Regions from separate parts of the Pseudoduganella sp. jia 9 genome, predicted to be linked through region 2. Evidence: predicted binding sites of a transcription regulator. Region 2 holds the regulator's gene; each other region holds the start of a gene.

Region 1 (5,712 bases), on a different contig from region 2:
AGGCCACGGTCAACACCCCGCCCAGCGCACGCTCGTTGATCATGCTGAACGTGACAAACAAATCAAAGCCATGGGCGCGGAAGATCGGTGCCGCCAACATGTGGACACGCAACAGGTCCTCGCCACGCATCGGCAGCACGGGCGATACCCACAGCATGCCGCAATGATCCAGCGCAGGATTGGCATCGGCGGGGAAACCAGGCGGCAAGCCGCCGCGCCGCCGCCAATAGGCACCCGCCAGGAAGCGACCATTAGGAATTCCGCGGTTCATTTCGAACAGCGAACGCCCCAGCGCCACCTTGGCGGCCAGGCGTTTCCCGGTACCGGTGATGCCCAGAAGACGAGCGGCGGAGGCGGCGAGGTCGAGCTTGCGTTCGTCCAGGAATTGAATGTCGGCCCTGGTTGGCGCCAGCGCCCTCCGCACCGCTCGCCGGGCTGCTGCGACCTGCTCCTTGCTGCCGTATAACGCGCCGGAAACCGTCCAGGCGCCCACGCCCGCTGCAGTCCGCAGCTGCAGCCGCATTTGTTCAGACAGGGGTACCTTGCCACCGGCCAATTCGCGTGGAAAAGTTGTGCCGCCGGAGATCACCCGCAGATCGTTGCCGATGTGCAGAATGCTGCGCAGTGTGCCGTCGAGGCGCAACGGCCGCAGCGCGTCGACGACAGGAGCGATGTCATCATGCTCCTGCACCATGCACAGAAAATGGTTCAAGGCCTCGGTCTTCGGCATCAGCCACAAGCCCAGGCTGGTGACGATACCCATGTTCGACTGAGTGAACAGCCCATCCACGTAGGGCCCCACGCCATAGGGGTAGACGCGATGATTGACCGAGGAGGGATAGTGTCCGAACCCGGTCCGCACGACATCGCCGTCGGCCAGCACGAGTTCCATGCCGGCCACATTCTGGAACCGGTTGCCATATGGCGAGTGGCCGAAGCCTCGTTCCAGGATGTTACCCATCAGGCTAGTGTCGGGACCGGCGCCGGTGCAATCCATCCACAGCGGCAGGTCGTGCTGCAGCAGATATTCCGACAGTTGCTGCTGCGTGACGCCGGGCTCGAGTACCACGTACGCCAGTGTCGCGTCGACCTCGAGGATTCGATTCATGCCCGACAGGTCAACGATGGCGTGGCCGTCGGCGAGCGCACAGGCATCACCGTATCCCCAGTTTCTGCCAGCACTGATCGGATACAGCGGTATCCGGTGTTGGGTGGCGGTGCGCACTACCTGCGTCACCTCGGCGGTATCAAGCGGGCGCAGTACCGCGAGTGGCCGAGTGCTCCAGGATGATGTACTGGCGGCATAGCGATCAAGCGTGTGCGAATCGTCCAGCACGCGGTCTTGCCCCAGCAGGTGGCGCCAAGCCGCCACGGCTTCTACAGCAGAGCCCATCTCAGTCGCGTCCCTGTTTCAGGCGTGTAGTGATGCCGGGCTCGTCTTTCAGCGGAAAAAAATAGGGATAGAAGGAACGCTCTCCCGACGCCTGTTCCATCTGTCCGGCAAAGGCACGGATCTGTTCCCCCATGTATTCCAGATCGAGGCGCAGCAGCACCGCCGGCGCGCCCACCCTGGTGCAGGGCCGTTCGCCGCCAAACTCGCGGAAGCCCAGCATCCGCTTATAGAACATCACATGGCGCGGGTTGACTTCGATCACATAGTCGGTGTAACGGTGAATGTTATACGCGTAGATATATGAAATGTGGATCAACGATGCAAACACGCGTTTCGTCACATTCTTGTCGATGGCAAGCCGGGAAGGTTCGCACAGGAGCCGTTCCTGAACCCTGAGCTCATCAAGCTTGTCGCGGAAGTTTTCGTCGGCGGGAAGGCCGATTCCCGGATCATCCAGACACAACGACATGGTCCCCACGGTGGTTCCCTCGGTTTCAGCGTACAGGGTAATTCGATTGGGAGCATGTTCGCTGTCGGCATCCACGTCATATCCACGCCAACCGTACATTTTGCGTAATAGCAGCCCTGCCGCTTCTCGTCCGCCAGCCGTGCTCGCCATTCGAATGTGGAAAACCTGCATATCGATCGGGTGAGTATGTGCTATCCCCGTCTCCTGCTCGCGGATCACCAGGTCACGCAGTTTTGCGGCGGCTTCGAAGGAAATGATGGTGTCGTCGTGTTGCACGTCTGCTCCTGTGGTCTTGAAGGTCTACGCACTTCAGACCGCTGCTCGGGCACCGAGTTCCACAAAGCGTCGGACTTTTTTGCAAGTCCAAGCCATCGTAGTGCTGCATTTTTGTAAGGTCTTGATTCTGCATACCCAACTGCAAGTGGCACGAATGCTGCTGAGTAGTGGCTCGTCGGCACAGATCCTCTGGCCGTAACCACATATCGAGGAGTAGTACGCCATGAACATCATCAGGAAAGGTTTTCTGGTCACGGCCGCAGCCGTAACGCTCGCATTCAGCGCCGCAGGCAGTGCCCAGGCACATGCCTATGCAGATTCAATACTGAACATCAATAATTTGCGCTTTCTGAACTCCGGCGGCACTCAGTTCGCGGCTAGCGACTTTTCGACGCTTGTCGTGAACAATAGCCGCACTGCAACGGGGACGGCCATTGGCTATGTTCCGGAAACTGTGGTCAGTTTCAATGGCCCGGCATGCGCAGGGGTTTGCCCTGCAATCCCCTTTGCGCCTCGCTTTGCTCCGGGCCCGGTTCCGCCCATTCCCTTCAACACGTTCGGTTACGGGGACACGTCCTTGACTGGTTCGGCGATCGAACCGGGCGGTGCGAATGCAAGTACCCGTGCCGCTGCCTCGGCTGCACCAGGTCAAACGCTGGGCAGCGGCAATACCGGTACCACGAGCTCATTCATTTTCGCCTTGGGCGAGGCCGATTCGATGACGGTGGCATTTGACGCCGATGCATACACCGTCGCACATGTTCCGCTCGGCACCACTGCATCTTCGTCGGCCTCTGCACGACTGACCTGGAGCATCCAGATTATCGATCTGGACAGCGGAGAGTCTGTCCTTTCGTTCTCCCCTACCGCACTCAACGGTGATTCGAACGTCAGCCGTACCGAAGTCCTGCCTGGCACAACGACCTATACGTATGCTGACTTCTTCGAAGCCACCAGCGAAATTCTGACGGCCGGCACGACCTACCAGCTCACCATCAATCACTCGTCCTTTGCCGATGCAACCCAGGAAGCGGTGCCGGAACCGGCAACACTGGCCATCATTGCGGGCGGCCTGCTCAGCATGTCGCTGGTCAGCCGCCGTCGCAAGTCCTGAGCTGATTTTGTCATCATTGCTACGCGTACCGCCAGTTGCACTGGCAGTACGCTTTTTTTTTGACGGGCCGCAAGTGCTCAGCAGGTATGGGATCAAGCCTGCAACCCCAGCCATATAATTGATCGGACTAGGTTCAGTTGGAGAGACCGGTTATGGAAGAAATCATCGCCCAGTTACAGTCCGCGCTGAAGGGAATCTGGAAGTATCGCTGGAGCGCAGTACTCGTGGCCTGGCTCGTAGCGACCGGCGGCTGGATCAAGGTTTACCTGCTGCCTGATGACTATCAGACAACCGCACGCGTCTTTGTCGATACGCAAAGCATCCTGAAACCACTGCTGTCGAGCATGACATCGATGCCGAATGTTGCTCAGCAGGTCGCGATCATGAGTCGAACCCTTCTCAGCCGGCCGAATGTGGAACGTGTCATTCGCATGGTAGACCTCGACGTGAGGGCCACCACGGCACGTGAACACGAAAAGCAGGTCGACGAACTCATGCAGAAGATCCGCATCGGCGGGACCAGCACGTATGACATTTATACAATCAGCTATAGCAACAGCGATCCGCGACTGGTACGCGATGTCGTCCAGTCATTGCTCACGATATTCGTCGAAGGTGGGTTAAAAGGTAAAAAAGGCGAGTCGGACAAGGCCGTGCAATTCATCGACGACCAGATTCGCGCATATGAAGACAAGCTGCTCGCCGCCGAGAACTCAGTCAAAGAGTTCAAGTTGAAAAACAACGCCTTGTTGCCGCGGCAAGGCGTCGACTATGGTTCGCAAGTCTTGATGTCGACCGATGCCTTGAACAATGCCAAGCTCGAATTAGTTGAGGCCGAGCAGGGCCGCAATGCCATCCATTCCCAGATTCAGGGCGATGAGCCAATCCTTGGTACCGATCTAACCCCGGCGTCTATTGAAAATCCTGAACTGGATGGACGCATCTCGGCCTTGAATAAATCGTTGGATGCATTGCTTTTGCAGTACACGGAGGCTCATCCCGATATCGTTTCCAGCCGGCGCCTGATCACGCTGCTCGAGGAACGCAAGGTTCAGGAAGCCAAGACGCGCATTGCACCTTCCGATCCCGGCAAGGGATACAGTCCTTTGCTGCAGCAACTCAAGGTCGCGTTGGCCGAAGCGGACGCACGGGTCGCTTCGATTCGTGCACGGGTCGCTGAAATGCAGCAACGACACGAAACTCTGGTCGAGCAGAGCATGGCTGTACCGGAGGTCGAATCGCAACTCGCACAGTTAAATCGTGATTACCTGATCAATAAGGACAATTACGAGAAGCTGATCGAGCGGCGCGAAGCAGCCAAGCTGTCAGGCGACCTGAGCACTAATACCGACATGTTGAGCTTCAAAATCATCGACCCGCCGACGATGCCCCTACGTCCTACTGGACCCAACAGGATGCTGCTTTATAGCGTGGTGTTTGGTGTAGCCGTACTCGCTGGCGCCGCGGTGGCATTACTGATCAGCAAGATCCGTCCTACCTATCAGAGCCCTGCTGAATTGCGCGAAGCAACAGGCCTACGTGTTTTAGGTGCGGTGGCAATGAATTGGACGGACCCGGAACGCAAGAAGCGCCGCCGGAGCCAGTTAGGCTTTAGCGCCGGGGTTGCCTGCCTGTTCGCGTCATATGGCGGCGTCATTGCGCTTTCAATGCTTCAGTCTTAGAGGAGACGACGATGCTTCCTGATACCACCGCTCAACGAACAGAACCATTCCTCATCAATCCCGATGGCCGTTTCGCGGACATCAATCTGTTACGCCTCCAGCAATTGGGAATGATTACGCACGAGGGCGGCCGGAACGGTGTCGCCGAAGATTTCCGTATCATCAAACGCCCTTTGCTAAGAAGCGCACGCGGCATCGACAGCCCATCAATACATCATGGCAATTTAATCATCGTCACCAGCGCGCTGCCTGGTGAGGGCAAGACGTTTTGCGCCATAAACCTGGCAATGAGCATGGCGATGGAGCGCGACAATACCGTACTGCTGGTGGATGCCGACGTCGCTCGGCCAGCACTCCTTAATGTCCTAGGCCTCGAGGCTCGTCCGGGGCTGATGGACGTATTGCTCGATGAAGAAATGGATCTTTCAGATGTCATTCTCAAGACTAACGTACCAGCTCTGAGCCTGCTTCCGGCAGGGCGACGCAACAAAAATGCCACCGAACTGCTGGCCAGTAGGAGCATGACCCGCCTCCTCGACGATATTGCCACCCGCTACGCCGACCGTATTGTGATCTTCGATTCTCCTCCCCTGCTACTCACTTCCGAAGCTGGCGTGCTGGCATCACAGATGGGTCAAGTGGTTATCGTTGTAGAAGCTGAACGCACTACACACAGTTCGGTTCGCGAGGCGTTGCGCCAGACTGAGAACTGCCGTCATGTAAGTCTCATCTACAATAAAACCCAGCCATTTGCTTGTAGCGACCTGTACGGCTATTA
Region 2 (5,712 bases):
GCCATGGCGTCGGCCAGCACACCCAGCGCTTCGTCCGACGGTGCATCTCCATAGCCGGGGCCGGTGCCTGCCAGGTGTGCGACCTGCACTGTCACGTCCGGCGCGGCGGGCAACAGCTGTTCGAGGAGGATGCGGGCCTGGGCGGCGCCATACGGCCGGTGCTTCGATACGGATGCCCGCATGTGCACCGCGATCGCCATCTTCTTCGCATTGGCCGCGGCGAATACCTGCCGTAGCCGCGCGGCGTGTTCGGGCAACTCCAGCTGCACGTCCGAATTCCCGAAATGCAGTTTCAGGCCATGCTTCAGGCCGGGCAGCGCGGCGCAGCGTTCCAGTTCTTCGAGCGCATATTCCTTCAGCGGATTGACGCTGCAGAAGGCCAGCAGCCGGTCAGGGTATAGCGCGGCCTGCGCGCCGTTGAAGTCGTTCTCGGCGCGCACTTTCATATACTCGTCCTCGATCTTGCGCGCCGGACTGCCCCACACGTAGGCGACGGACAGCAGCACGGCACGGCGGATGCCGGCGGCGTCGAGCAGCGCGATCATGTCCTTCGCCGTAATCACGGAGGGCCCGCCGGCCCCGGTGTCGAGCAGCCGCGCCATCGCCGGACTGAACAGGTGCTGGTGGTGGTCCACCAGGGGTGCGTCGGCCGGCGGCACCGCCGCCTGCATGGTGTTGGCCGGCGCATCGTGGGCCCAGGCGGGAAGTGCCAGCGAAGCGGCGGCGAATGTCAGGAAATCACGGCGGTTCATCAAATATTGCTCCGGGAGACACCGTCCTCCAGGACGGTGAGAATTGACGGCAGGCTCACAGGTGGCGCAGCGGATGGGCCCAGGCAGGCCATGCCGGTTCGAAGAAGCGGTCCACCATCGCGTCGCTCACTTCGTCCAGCGACGGCGGATTCCAGCGCGGCGTATTGTCCTTGTCGATTGCCAGCGCACGCACGCCCTCGATCACCTCGCCGTGCTCGAACGTGCGGCGTACCAGGTTGCGCTCCATCCGCAGGCAGTCGGCGATGCCCATTGTTGCGCCGCGCCGTATCATCTCGGCTGTCACGCGCATCATCAGCGGCGAACGCCGCGCCATCGCGGCCAGCGCGTTCTGCGCGAACGGGTGATCGTCGCGGCGCAGCGAGGCGACGATGTCGGTCACCGAACGGTGCGCGAAATGGTCGTCGATCAGTGCACGGTGCGCCTGCAGTTCCGATGCGCCCGCCTCCCCGCGGAGCGGCCGGGCGAACATGGCGACCGCTTCGCGCAGTCCGGCACCGGCGGTGGACCCCACCAGGTCGGCCAGCAGCGGCAGCTCGGGGGCGGGAACGTAATGATCGGCCAGGCCGCAGTACAGCGCATCGGCAGGACCGATCATCAGCGCCGTGAGCGCCAGGTAAACGCCCAGCTTGCCGGGCGCACGCGCCAGGAAATAGCTGCCACCCACGTCGGGAAACAGCCCGATGTTCACCTCGGGCATCGCCAGCCGGGTGCGGTCGGTTGCCACGCGCACGCCGCATTGCGGTCCGCCCTGCGCGATGCCCATGCCGCCGCCCATCACCACGCCGTCCATCACGGCCACGTAGGGTTTCGGAAAGCAATGCACGAGGTAATTCAGCGCATATTCCTCGGTAAAGAAATCTTCGATCAGGGCACTGCCGCGCTGCGGCGTGGCGCTGCCGGCGGCATGGAAGAAGCGGACGTCGCCGCCCGCGCACAGCGCCCTGTCGGAGCTGCTGCGGATGACAACGGCGGCAACGTCCTCGTCGTCGCGCCAGGCCAGCAACGCGCCCGTGATCGCCCGGATCATCTCGAGCGACAGCGCGTTCAACGCCTTCGGCCGGTCGAGTGTGATGAAGCCGGTGCCGTTACGCACCTTGATATGGACGTGGTCGGTCATGGTGTCTCGCATCGTTGTCGTTATTGGCCTCATTCTAGCCATGGATGCGAACCATGTGGGATAAACGTGGGATGTACGCAAGACCTGTGTGCAGGGCGCGCATGCAGGCGCCACATATAACAAAGGGCGCATCGTGCGCCCTTGTGTTGCAGCAGTCGAGGGACTGCGACCTGCGACCGTCGTTATGCGGTCGACGCGGGATTTTCGGTCTCGCTCAGGTACTTGATGGTTTCATGATTGTGGTTCTGCACTTTATCCTTGTGCTTCATGACCTGGCGGTCCAGCTTGTCGATCAGCGTGTCGATGGCCGCATAAAGATCCTGCGCGACGCTTTCGACGAACACGGTCTTGCCCGACATCCGCAGGTTGATCTCCGCTTTCTGTCTTTTCTCTTTCTCGGTGAGATTATCTACACTCAGGATCACACTGACATCGATCAACTGATCGAAATGGCGTCTGACGCGTTCCAGCTTGTTCTGCACATATTCGCGAATGGCAGGGGTAACGTCGATATGGTGTCCACTGATGGTCAGATTCATACACACACTCCTAAAGAAGATATTACAGGTTCGTGCGTTCTCCACCAAGCAAGTAAGGCGGCGCAGAGGAACCCAAGCACTACCAGGATTTGCTGCCAGGGTTTTGCTTACAGGGATTTGCGGAGGCTGACCGGGGGAATTTTCAATGCTTCGCGATATTTGGCAACAGTGCGTCGCGCAATCACCATGCCTTGTTCACCCAGCATGTCCGCAATCTTACTGTCGGATAAAGGGTTCTTAGGGTCTTCGGCTCCTGTGAATTGCACGATCAGCGCCCGGATCGCAGTCGAGGATGCTTCCCCGCCAGCTTCGGTTGCCACGTGGCTGCCAAAAAAATACTTCAACTCAAACATGCCATGCGGAGTCAGCATATATTTTTGAGTTGTTACCCGAGAGATAGTGCTCTCGTGTAGGCCCAGTGTATCAGCTATTTCACGCAACACAAGGGGTCTCATTGCCACCGCGCCATGCGAGAAAAAGTTCTTCTGGCGCTCGACGATGGCCTGGGCCACGCGCAGGATCGTGTCGAAGCGCTGGCGCATATTCTTGATCAGCCACTTGGCTTCCTGCAGCTGGGCATTCATCTGGGTTTCACCCTTGCCCTGCTTGAGCAGGCTGGCGTACAGCGCGTTGACGCGCAGGCGGGGCATCACATCGTTGTTCAATGTGACGATCCAGCCATTGCGCCCCCGCTTCACCACCACATCCGGTACCACGTAGTCTGACACGTCGGCCGCGAACGCGGCGCCCGGATGCGGGTTGCACTGGCGGATCACCGCCTGCGCCTCGCGCAAGTCTTCGTCGTCGCAATCGAGTGCCTTCTTCAGCTTGTTGAAGTCGCGCTGGGCGAACCATTGCAGGTGGTTTTCAACGATGCACAGGGCCATGCGCCGCGTCACCAGCGGCACATTCGGCATGCGCCGGATCTGCAGGGCCAGGCATTCGGATGCACTGCGCGCGCCGATGCCCGCCGGGTCGAAGCTCTGCAACATCTTCAGCGCGGTACGCAATTCGTCGGTCTCGATTTCCAGTTCTTCCGGCAGCCGCGCGTGGATCTCCTCCAGGCTCTCCTCGAGGTAGCCGTTGTCGTCGAGCGCATCGATGATCAGCTCCACCAGTGCCCGGTCGCGCGATTCGAGCACGGTCACGCGCATCTGCTCCATCAGGTGCTCGCGCAGGCTGCGGTGGCTCGCTTCGAGCTGGGGGCGGGCATCGTCGTCGTCCGGGCCCTTGCCGCTGCCCGCACTGCTCCAGTCGGTATCGCCGGTGCCGGCATCGAGCCCCTCGCCACCGCCATCGAACGGCTCGGGTTCGGGCGTCGCCGGCGCATCCTGCGGTGGCCCGCCTTCCGGTGGCGCTTCGCCGGGGGCCTGCGCGGTGTTGATGGCACCGTCACCCAGCAGGCGCACCGAGCGGTCGAGCGGGTCGTCGAGCCGCTCGAGCAGCGGATTATCGGTCAGCAGCTGTTCCAGTTCCTGGTGCAGCTCCAACGTGGACAATTGCAGCAGCCGGATCGACTGCTGCAATTGCGGCGTCAGCGCGAGGTGCTGGGAAGTGCGCAGTTGCAAAGACTGTTTCATAGCTGATTAATGCCCGGTCACATGCGGAAATGTTCACCCAGATATACCCGGCGTACGGACTCGTCGGCAATGATATCGTCGGGTCGGCCGGAGGCCAGTACGCTGCCCTGATTGATGATATACGCCCGGTCGCAGATGCCCAGCGTTTCGCGCACGTTATGATCCGTGATCAACACGCCGATGCTGCGCTCCTTCAGGAAGCGCACGATGCGCTGGATCTCGATCACGGCGATCGGGTCGACACCGGCAAACGGTTCGTCCAGCAGCACGAAGCGGGGGTTGGTCGCCAGCGCACGGGCGATCTCCACGCGGCGCCGTTCGCCGCCGGACAGCGACAGCGCCGTGTTCTCGCGCAGCTTCTCGATCTGCAGGTCGGCCAGCAGCGCGTTCAGGCGTTCGTCGATCGCCGCCTTGCCCAGCGGCTTGCCGTCGACCTTCTGGATCTCCAGCACGGCGCGGATGTTCTCTTCCACGGTCAGCTTGCGGAACACCGACGCTTCCTGCGGCAGGTACGACAGGCCGAGGGTGGCGCGCTTGTGGATCGGCAGGCTGGAGATGTCGGTGCCGTCGAGGTCGATGGTGCCGGCGTCCGACGCGACCAGGCCCACGATCATGTAGAACGACGTGGTCTTGCCGGCACCGTTCGGCCCCAGCAGGCCGACCACTTCGCCGCACGCCACCTGCAACGACACGTCATGCACCACCTGGCGCTTGCCGTAGCTCTTTTGCAGGCCGCGCACGATCAGCGTGCTGCTGCAGTTTTCCTGCACTTGCGCCATTTAATTCCCCGCTGCCGGCGCGGCCGGCGGTTGCGTTGCGGACGGCGCCGCCGGTGCGGTGCGCTTCGGCTGGATCACCATGGTGCCGCGCCCGGCGCCCGGCTTGTCGGCGCCGCTGCTGGTATTGCGCACGCTGAAGAACTCGCGGCGGCTGTCGTACGAGATGAATTCGCCCTCGACCTCATCGCTCGGCTTGCTGCCTTCCAGGCGGCGGATCTTCGCCTTCGAGTACATCTTCACCAGCTCGGCCTTCTCGTCGTACTCGATGCGGTCGGCTTCGCCTTCCATCCACTGGTCGCCTTCGCCGTCGCGCTTCTGGCGGAACGTGACCTTCTTGCCGCCGCCGGTCAGCGTGGCCAGCTGGTAACCGTCCGGCGTGTAGGTAACCACCGCCTTGTCGGCCTTCATCCGCAGCGTGCCGCGCGTGAGCGTCACGTCGCCGGTGAATGTATAGACCTGCTTGACGTCGTCCGCATCGAGGCGTCCGTAATTGATCTCGGTAGGCTTGTACGAATCGGCCTTCTCGGCGGCGGCATGACCCGCAACGCCCAGCAGCATCAGCGCCGCCAACATGAGTTTCTTCATCTTCGATTCCTATGCGATTGTGATCCGCCTCATTGGCGCGGCCGGGGTGGATACACGATGGTGCCCTGGCCGAGCTGCAGCTGGCGCGTGGCATTGTTGGCCCGCATGCCGATGCCGGTGGCGGTGGCGCCGCCGCTCTGCATGCGCACCGGCAGGTCGGTTTCCATACGGTCTTCGTCGGGGTAGATCGTCAGCTTCTCGGTGGCCAGGTGCATGTCCCGCGCGGCGGGCGACGCGACCCGGTGGATGTTCACGTTCTTCGTCAGCGTGATGCGCGTGTTGTCCTGGTCGACCCTGGCATGTTCGGCGCGGATATCCATCGGCGGCCTGTCGCCGGAA
Region 3 (5,712 bases), on a different contig from region 2:
GTCGACGATGCCATCGGCTTCTACCGGCGCGGCAATGCGGTCGCCGGGCCGGTGCTGCCGGACTGGCGGCGCGACCGGCTGGCCAGCCTGGTCGACCGGCGCGCCGGCTGGGTGTCGTCCGCTGTCGATCACCAGACCCGAACCGGCACGCCGGGCCGCTCCGACCTTGCCATGGACGAGTGGGTCGCCGAATACCGCTTGCCGCAGACGGGGCCTGACCGAATCGCCCTTCGCGCCGACGTGGTGTCGGCCCGCGCCGGCTTGCTGGATACCGCGTCTGCCGCGACGCGCGACGCCGGCACCATCCTGCTGTGCCAGCCCGGCTGCGCGCCCGCACGCGACGTGAAGGAGGAGGGCGTGGCACTGAACGCCGCCTGGGCACGCGGGCCGTGGCGGGCGGACCTCGGCACCACGCCGCTCGGCTTCCCCGTCACGTCGCTGCTGGGCGGTGTGTCGTACCGTGGCGATATCGGCCCGGCCGGCTGGGGCATCGAGCTGTCGCGGCGGGCCCTGGCGGCATCGGTGCTGTCGTATGCGGGCATGAAGGATCCGGGCACGGGCCGCACGTGGGGCGGCGTCACCGTGAATGGCGCCACGCTCAGCGGCAGCCTCGATCAGGGCGGGCGTGTCGGCGGCTGGGCCAACCTGGGCTGGCATGTGTTGACGGGCAGGCACGTGCAGTCGAACCGCCGCGTGCAGGGGATGGCCGGCGTCACGCTCCGGCTCGTCAATGAGCGCGACCGTCTGCTGTCGGTCGGCGCCACGGCGATGGCATGGCAGTTCAGCCGCAATGCCGGCGAGTACAGTTTCGGTCACGGCGGGTATTACAGCCCGGCCACGTACCGCTCGCTGTCGCTGCCGGTCACCTGGGGCCAGCGCTTCGGCGCCTGGGCGGTCGCGGTACGGGCGTCGATTTCCGCGTCCCGCTCCAGCACGAGGGACGCGGCGTTCTACCCGCTCGATGCCGCCTTGCAGGCCGAGGCGGATGCGGTCGGCGCAACCGCCTCCTATACCCCGCGCTACACCGGCGGCAAGGGCCGCGGCACCGGCCGGGGGCTCGCCCTGACATGGGAATACCAGGCCGCGCGGGCCCTGTTCATCGGCGGCCGCTTCAGCCTGGACCGATCGATCGACTACGCACCGAACCGTTTCCTGTTGTACCTGCGCTGGGCGCCGGGCCACGTCGCCGCACAGCCGGCAACGTTCCCGCCCGAGCCTGTCGTGCCGACGTCGCAGCTGTAGCCTGATCCAGTGCGAGAAATTGTTGGTGCTGTTCGCGTTAAATCGGTGAACGTTCGACCAGAACCATTGTCTGATCTCCTGTTGAGATACTTCATGTATATCGGGAGGCGTCATGGGTGCAGCCGATGTGGGCGTGGTGTTGAAGGTGCTGGAGCAAGTCCAGCTTTCCGATCAGGAAATCGCTCTTCTGCAGGGCGTTCTCGCCGATCTTGTATTACCCAGCCACTGCCTGCGCCTGATCGAGGAGGCCGCGGGCAACCGATCGTGCCCCGCCTGCGGCGGCAAGCGGTGCCACCGCTGCGGCCAGGCCAACGGCTTGCAGCGCTATCGCTGCGTTGCCTGCCGGCGCAGCTTCAACGCCCTGACCGGCACGCCACTCGCCCGTCTGCGCTTGCGCGACAAGTGGCTGCCCTATCTGCAATGCCTGATCGATTCAGTCACGGTCCGCAAGGCTGCCGCGCGCGTCGCGGTGGCAAAATCCACCAGCTTCCGATGGCGCCACCGCTTCATTGCCGCCGTACGGCAGGAGCCGCGTCCGCAATTGTCCGGCATCGTCGAAGCCGATGAAACCTATCACCTGGAATCGCAAAAAGGCTCGCGGCAGCTGGACCGCCCGCCCCGCAAACGCGGCGGCAAGGCGCGCCGGCGCGGCATCAGCGCGGAACTGGACTGCATTCTCGTCGCCCGCGACCGCAACCGGCAAATCTGCGACTTCGTCACCGGCCGCGGGCCGGTAACCGCCGAGCAGTTGGCCAGACACTTGTTGCCGGTGCTGGCAGTGGACGTCCTGCTCGTCAGCGACGCGGCCAATGCCTATAAAGCGTTTGCGCGGCAGGCCCGCATCACACACGAGGCGGTCAACGTCCGGAGTGGCATTCGGGCGCGCGGCGCCATCCACATCCAGGGAGTCAATGGATGGCATGGCCGCTTCAAGACCTGGCTGCGCCGGTTCAACGGCGTGGCCAGCCGCTACCTGGCCAATTACACCGGCTGGCAGCGCGTGCTCGACGCCGCCCGGTTGACGGCTCCCGCCCATTGGCTTCGGGTTGCGTTGGCCGCTGATCGCTAGCGGCACCGATGACCAGCGACAGGCTCGAAAAGTTCCGTACCCAGATGCAAAACCGACGCAACGCGCACAGCGCCAAATTGTTCCGTGACCTCGGCAGGCAAGACGTTTCAAATATGAATTAATTTTTCCGTGTCGGAATTCTTTACACATGAGCTGTCGTCACTTCGGGTCGCTTTGCTAACCCATTGATTCCTTGCGCAGAAATAACATCGGCATGAATATTGCTTGATGTAAGTCGCTACTCCAAAAACCAATAACACTTCTGCCCCTGGAAATTTTATGAAACTTACTACGGCACTCAAGGCATCTTTCGGCGCGCTGGCATTGGCCTTTGCGGCACAAGCTGGCGCAGGACCTATCCTCATGGTCTCCAACGGCATCCTGACAGGCGCGAAAAATGTCAGCGTCCAAGGGGCTTTGTACGACGTCACGTTTGTCGACGGCAGCTGTTCCGCCTTGTTCGGCGGATGCAACGGAGCGTCCGATTTTACTTTCACGACGCTGGGCAGCGCCCGTGCCGCTGCTCAAGCGCTTCTTGATCAGGTATTCGTTAGCGTGTTCGACACTGATCCAGAACTGACCTTTGGCTGTACCAACACGGCGTATTGTGATTCGTACATTCCCTACGCTACTGCAAGTGCAGGCTTCTACAAGTTGGTCGCTGCCAGCAATCGGGCCGACGCGCAAGCCGACTTCACCTATGACGGCACCGCGTCCTTCTCGAGCAACTTTGCCTCATATAGCGGAAATAATTTTGCAAGATTCCAGCTTGCCGGGAATGCTGTAGAGGCCGTCCCAGAACCAACTTCCATTGCCCTGTTCGGCCTCGGCCTGGCCGGCCTGGCATTCTTGCGTCGCCGGAAGTCATAGGCTGCTGGCCCATAGGCTGCCGGGCCATTACTCCATGGCGGTAATGGCCCGGATCGCCGTTTTCGCCTGATCAGTCCAGGGCGACGCGGTGCGCCATCCGGGGCGGTTCACGCGCTGCGTCGTCCTTCGCCGTGCGGGGCCAGTACCCGGCTGATGACCGCCTCACTCAGGCCTTCGCGGCGCAGCATCTGTTCGGCACGCTCTCGACCGAGCTCCTGGAAAACGGCAAGCGCGGCTTGCACGACGGCTGCACCGATCACGTCGCGGCGGCGGCCGGTATTGCTGTAGAACAGCGTGATCCGCGTATCCGCAGGCAGCTCTTGGGAATACGGTGCGCAACTCTGCTGGATGGACGCGTTGCCGTTCGTGTTGCCATGCATCAGCCTGTCGATGATTGCCTCGGGAACTTCCGACATTCGCCAATAGGCGAGGGCGTCGTCGATGCCGAGCATCTCCATGAATATCAATCCTGTCTCCACCCGTTGTGCCAACAACGCATCCTGGCGAAGCTCATGCATGGATTTCTTTTCGAATTGCCGATCCGTGGATCGGGCGCCGGTCGTACTGTCCGGAGCAGGGCATTCATCGGATATTCCCGCAGACGCGCCGTCGAGGCCCTGGACTTGCTGTATGCCATTGGCGCTCTGTTCGGCCCAGGTCGAGCCCCGCGTGTCGGCGGGTGGGCTGGCCGGAAAGCTCTCGCTCTTTGCGTCGCGATCCGCAACAGCTGTACGGACGACGTCGGCTCCACGGCGAACACCGGCGTCGGGTTGAATCGTCGCAGGCTCGATCATCCCAGCGACGGCGAGGCGCCAACGAGGACTACGGAGAGCTGGCGGGTTCGCAGCTGTGCCTGAAGTATGGCAGCGCTCGCCCTGGTGACCACCGGTTTTTCAAGACTGTCGAACATTGCAGTAATCCCAATAAGCTATGCAAAAAATACAGAAACCGCGTGCCAGCCGATATTACTACATTGCTTATTGATATTTAGTGTGTCACAAGAGAATTTTTTTGTCCGGTTGCCGCCACCGGTCTGAACGGCGCGATCGCCGATAGTGCTGGCCACCGGCTATGGCAGTTCCGTTGCCACCTCCGGCCCCAGTCGATTGATCACGCTGTAATTAATGCCCGTCCACCATTCCGAGCCTTCGCCCTGCAGTGCATCGAGTGAAGCAGCGATGGCCGGGTAGTCGGCACTGACCAGAAAATCCTCGACGTCGTTGAGCGATGCGAACGACAGTACCGAAACGGCATCGATCCTGCTGCCCTCCGGATCCTCCTGGGTCGAGCCGATGTTGTGCAGCTGGGCATAGCGCAGCACCAGTTCGCGCGTGGACGGCTGCGCCATGACAAGCCGGGCGTGTTCGCCCAGCAAGCGCCGCTGGAATGTCTCGCGCGACATGCCGGACGCGCGCATGTGGATCATGACCAGGCTGACCGGCTCGCGGTGGCGTGCGCTGGGTATCAGGATGTATTCTCGCGTGATCTCGCGCGTGACCATGCGGAACGCCACCTGCTCGTCCGCGACGATACGTTTGTCGAACTTTTCCTGGCCCAGCGTGTGCGCGAGGCCCGCTTCGTCGGCGTAAGCGATATAGGCGAAGCCGTCCCAGCGCGGGCGCGTGTATGCGGGAACGCGCGTCTCCGGATCGGACGGAAGGCGCCCATCTTCGGCAACCATGGCACGGTACGGAGGCGCGAAGAAAGAGGAGGGGCCGGATGCCACGCGGTGCACCTGGTCGTAGCGCAGCACGGCCGCCGACGAACTGCCCGGTTCGTCCCACGCGAACTTTGGTCCGTGGACTTTGCGCCAGTACTCGTCCCAATGCTCGAATGCCAGGTTGGGGTTGCCCTCCAGCGCCAACGCATGGGGGCGCCAGTTCGGAAAGTGCACCTCGTTGCCGTGGCGGCTCCTGGATGCCCCGGCATCCTGCGGCCGTTCGTCACGCGCCGTGTCGTCGACGCGGCTGACGAACGTCGGCGTCACGATCAAAGGTTTGCTGGTGGAATCCCGGGTCGTGCCCAGTGGAGGGCGGTGCTGATGATCGGTGCGGTCGAAGTCGGTCGCCATGGCATGCCTTTCGGAAGAGGGAACCACGACGATACGTGCGTCCCCGCGGCCTCTCGGTGCGGTGCTGCACGATATGCCTTTCTGCAGGCGTGCGACGGGTACTCGCCATGGGACAAGTATTTCGACGTGCCATTCAGATACCGATAGTAAGATGGCGTTTGCGGTTGCCACTGTGTTTTTTGATGGAATGTCCGCCCGGTTTCAAGGCTCCGATGCCACAAGACGCCAGGAAAGCCAACGAAGCGGGGCATTAAGAAAACCTGGACGGGCTCGGAAATGGATGAAGTCACGAAACTTACCGTTGAGCACTATCAAAAAACCTACGAACTGACTCTGCACGTCTGGGAGCAGAGAAATTCCACGTTCCTTTCCCTCCTCGCCGTTGTTGGCGCGGCGACGGTATTGACTTTCAATGTGCCGCAGGCTGAACCGCTTCTTGTCGATATCATTGCGAAGCTGG

What was found. Region 2 encodes sigma-54, which starts transcription at its own class of promoters, with help from an activator protein. Its sites were predicted from a motif close to TGGCANGNAANCTGCTTT; they were not measured.
Region 1: the regulator sigma-54 is predicted to act here: its motif matches at 2,285-2,302, upstream of ACY34H_RS15665 (EDSAP-1 family PEP-CTERM protein).
Region 3: the regulator sigma-54 is predicted to act here: its motif matches at 2,522-2,539, upstream of ACY34H_RS21530 (PEP-CTERM sorting domain-containing protein).

The regions. Positions count from the first base shown of each region.
Region 1 is NZ_JBUPWE010000011.1:48,592-54,303, reverse strand. It holds gene ACY34H_RS15675 (FAD-binding oxidoreductase) at 1-1,393, opposite strand, end outside; gene ACY34H_RS15670 (N-acyl amino acid synthase FeeM domain-containing protein) at 1,395-2,138, opposite strand; gene ACY34H_RS15665 (EDSAP-1 family PEP-CTERM protein) at 2,362-3,252, shown strand; gene ACY34H_RS15660 (XrtA system polysaccharide chain length determinant) at 3,405-4,934, shown strand; gene ACY34H_RS15655 (XrtA-associated tyrosine autokinase) at 4,946-5,712, shown strand, end outside.
Region 2 is NZ_JBUPWE010000004.1:288,181-293,892, forward strand. It holds gene ACY34H_RS06190 (amidohydrolase family protein) at 1-752, opposite strand, end outside; gene ACY34H_RS06195 (enoyl-CoA hydratase/isomerase family protein) at 808-1,890, opposite strand; gene hpf (ribosome hibernation-promoting factor, HPF/YfiA family) at 2,073-2,429, opposite strand; gene ACY34H_RS06205 (RNA polymerase factor sigma-54) at 2,537-4,009, opposite strand; gene lptB (LPS export ABC transporter ATP-binding protein) at 4,027-4,788, opposite strand; gene lptA (lipopolysaccharide transport periplasmic protein LptA) at 4,789-5,373, opposite strand; gene lptC (LPS export ABC transporter periplasmic protein LptC) at 5,403-5,712, opposite strand, start outside.
Region 3 is NZ_JBUPWE010000016.1:24,883-30,594, forward strand. It holds gene ACY34H_RS21520 (cellulose synthase subunit BcsC-related outer membrane protein) at 1-1,242, shown strand, start outside; gene ACY34H_RS21525 (IS1595 family transposase) at 1,355-2,311, shown strand; gene ACY34H_RS21530 (PEP-CTERM sorting domain-containing protein) at 2,591-3,181, shown strand; gene ACY34H_RS21535 (hypothetical protein) at 3,289-3,975, opposite strand; gene ACY34H_RS21540 (EthD domain-containing protein) at 4,251-5,252, opposite strand; gene ACY34H_RS21545 (hypothetical protein) at 5,529-5,712, shown strand, end outside.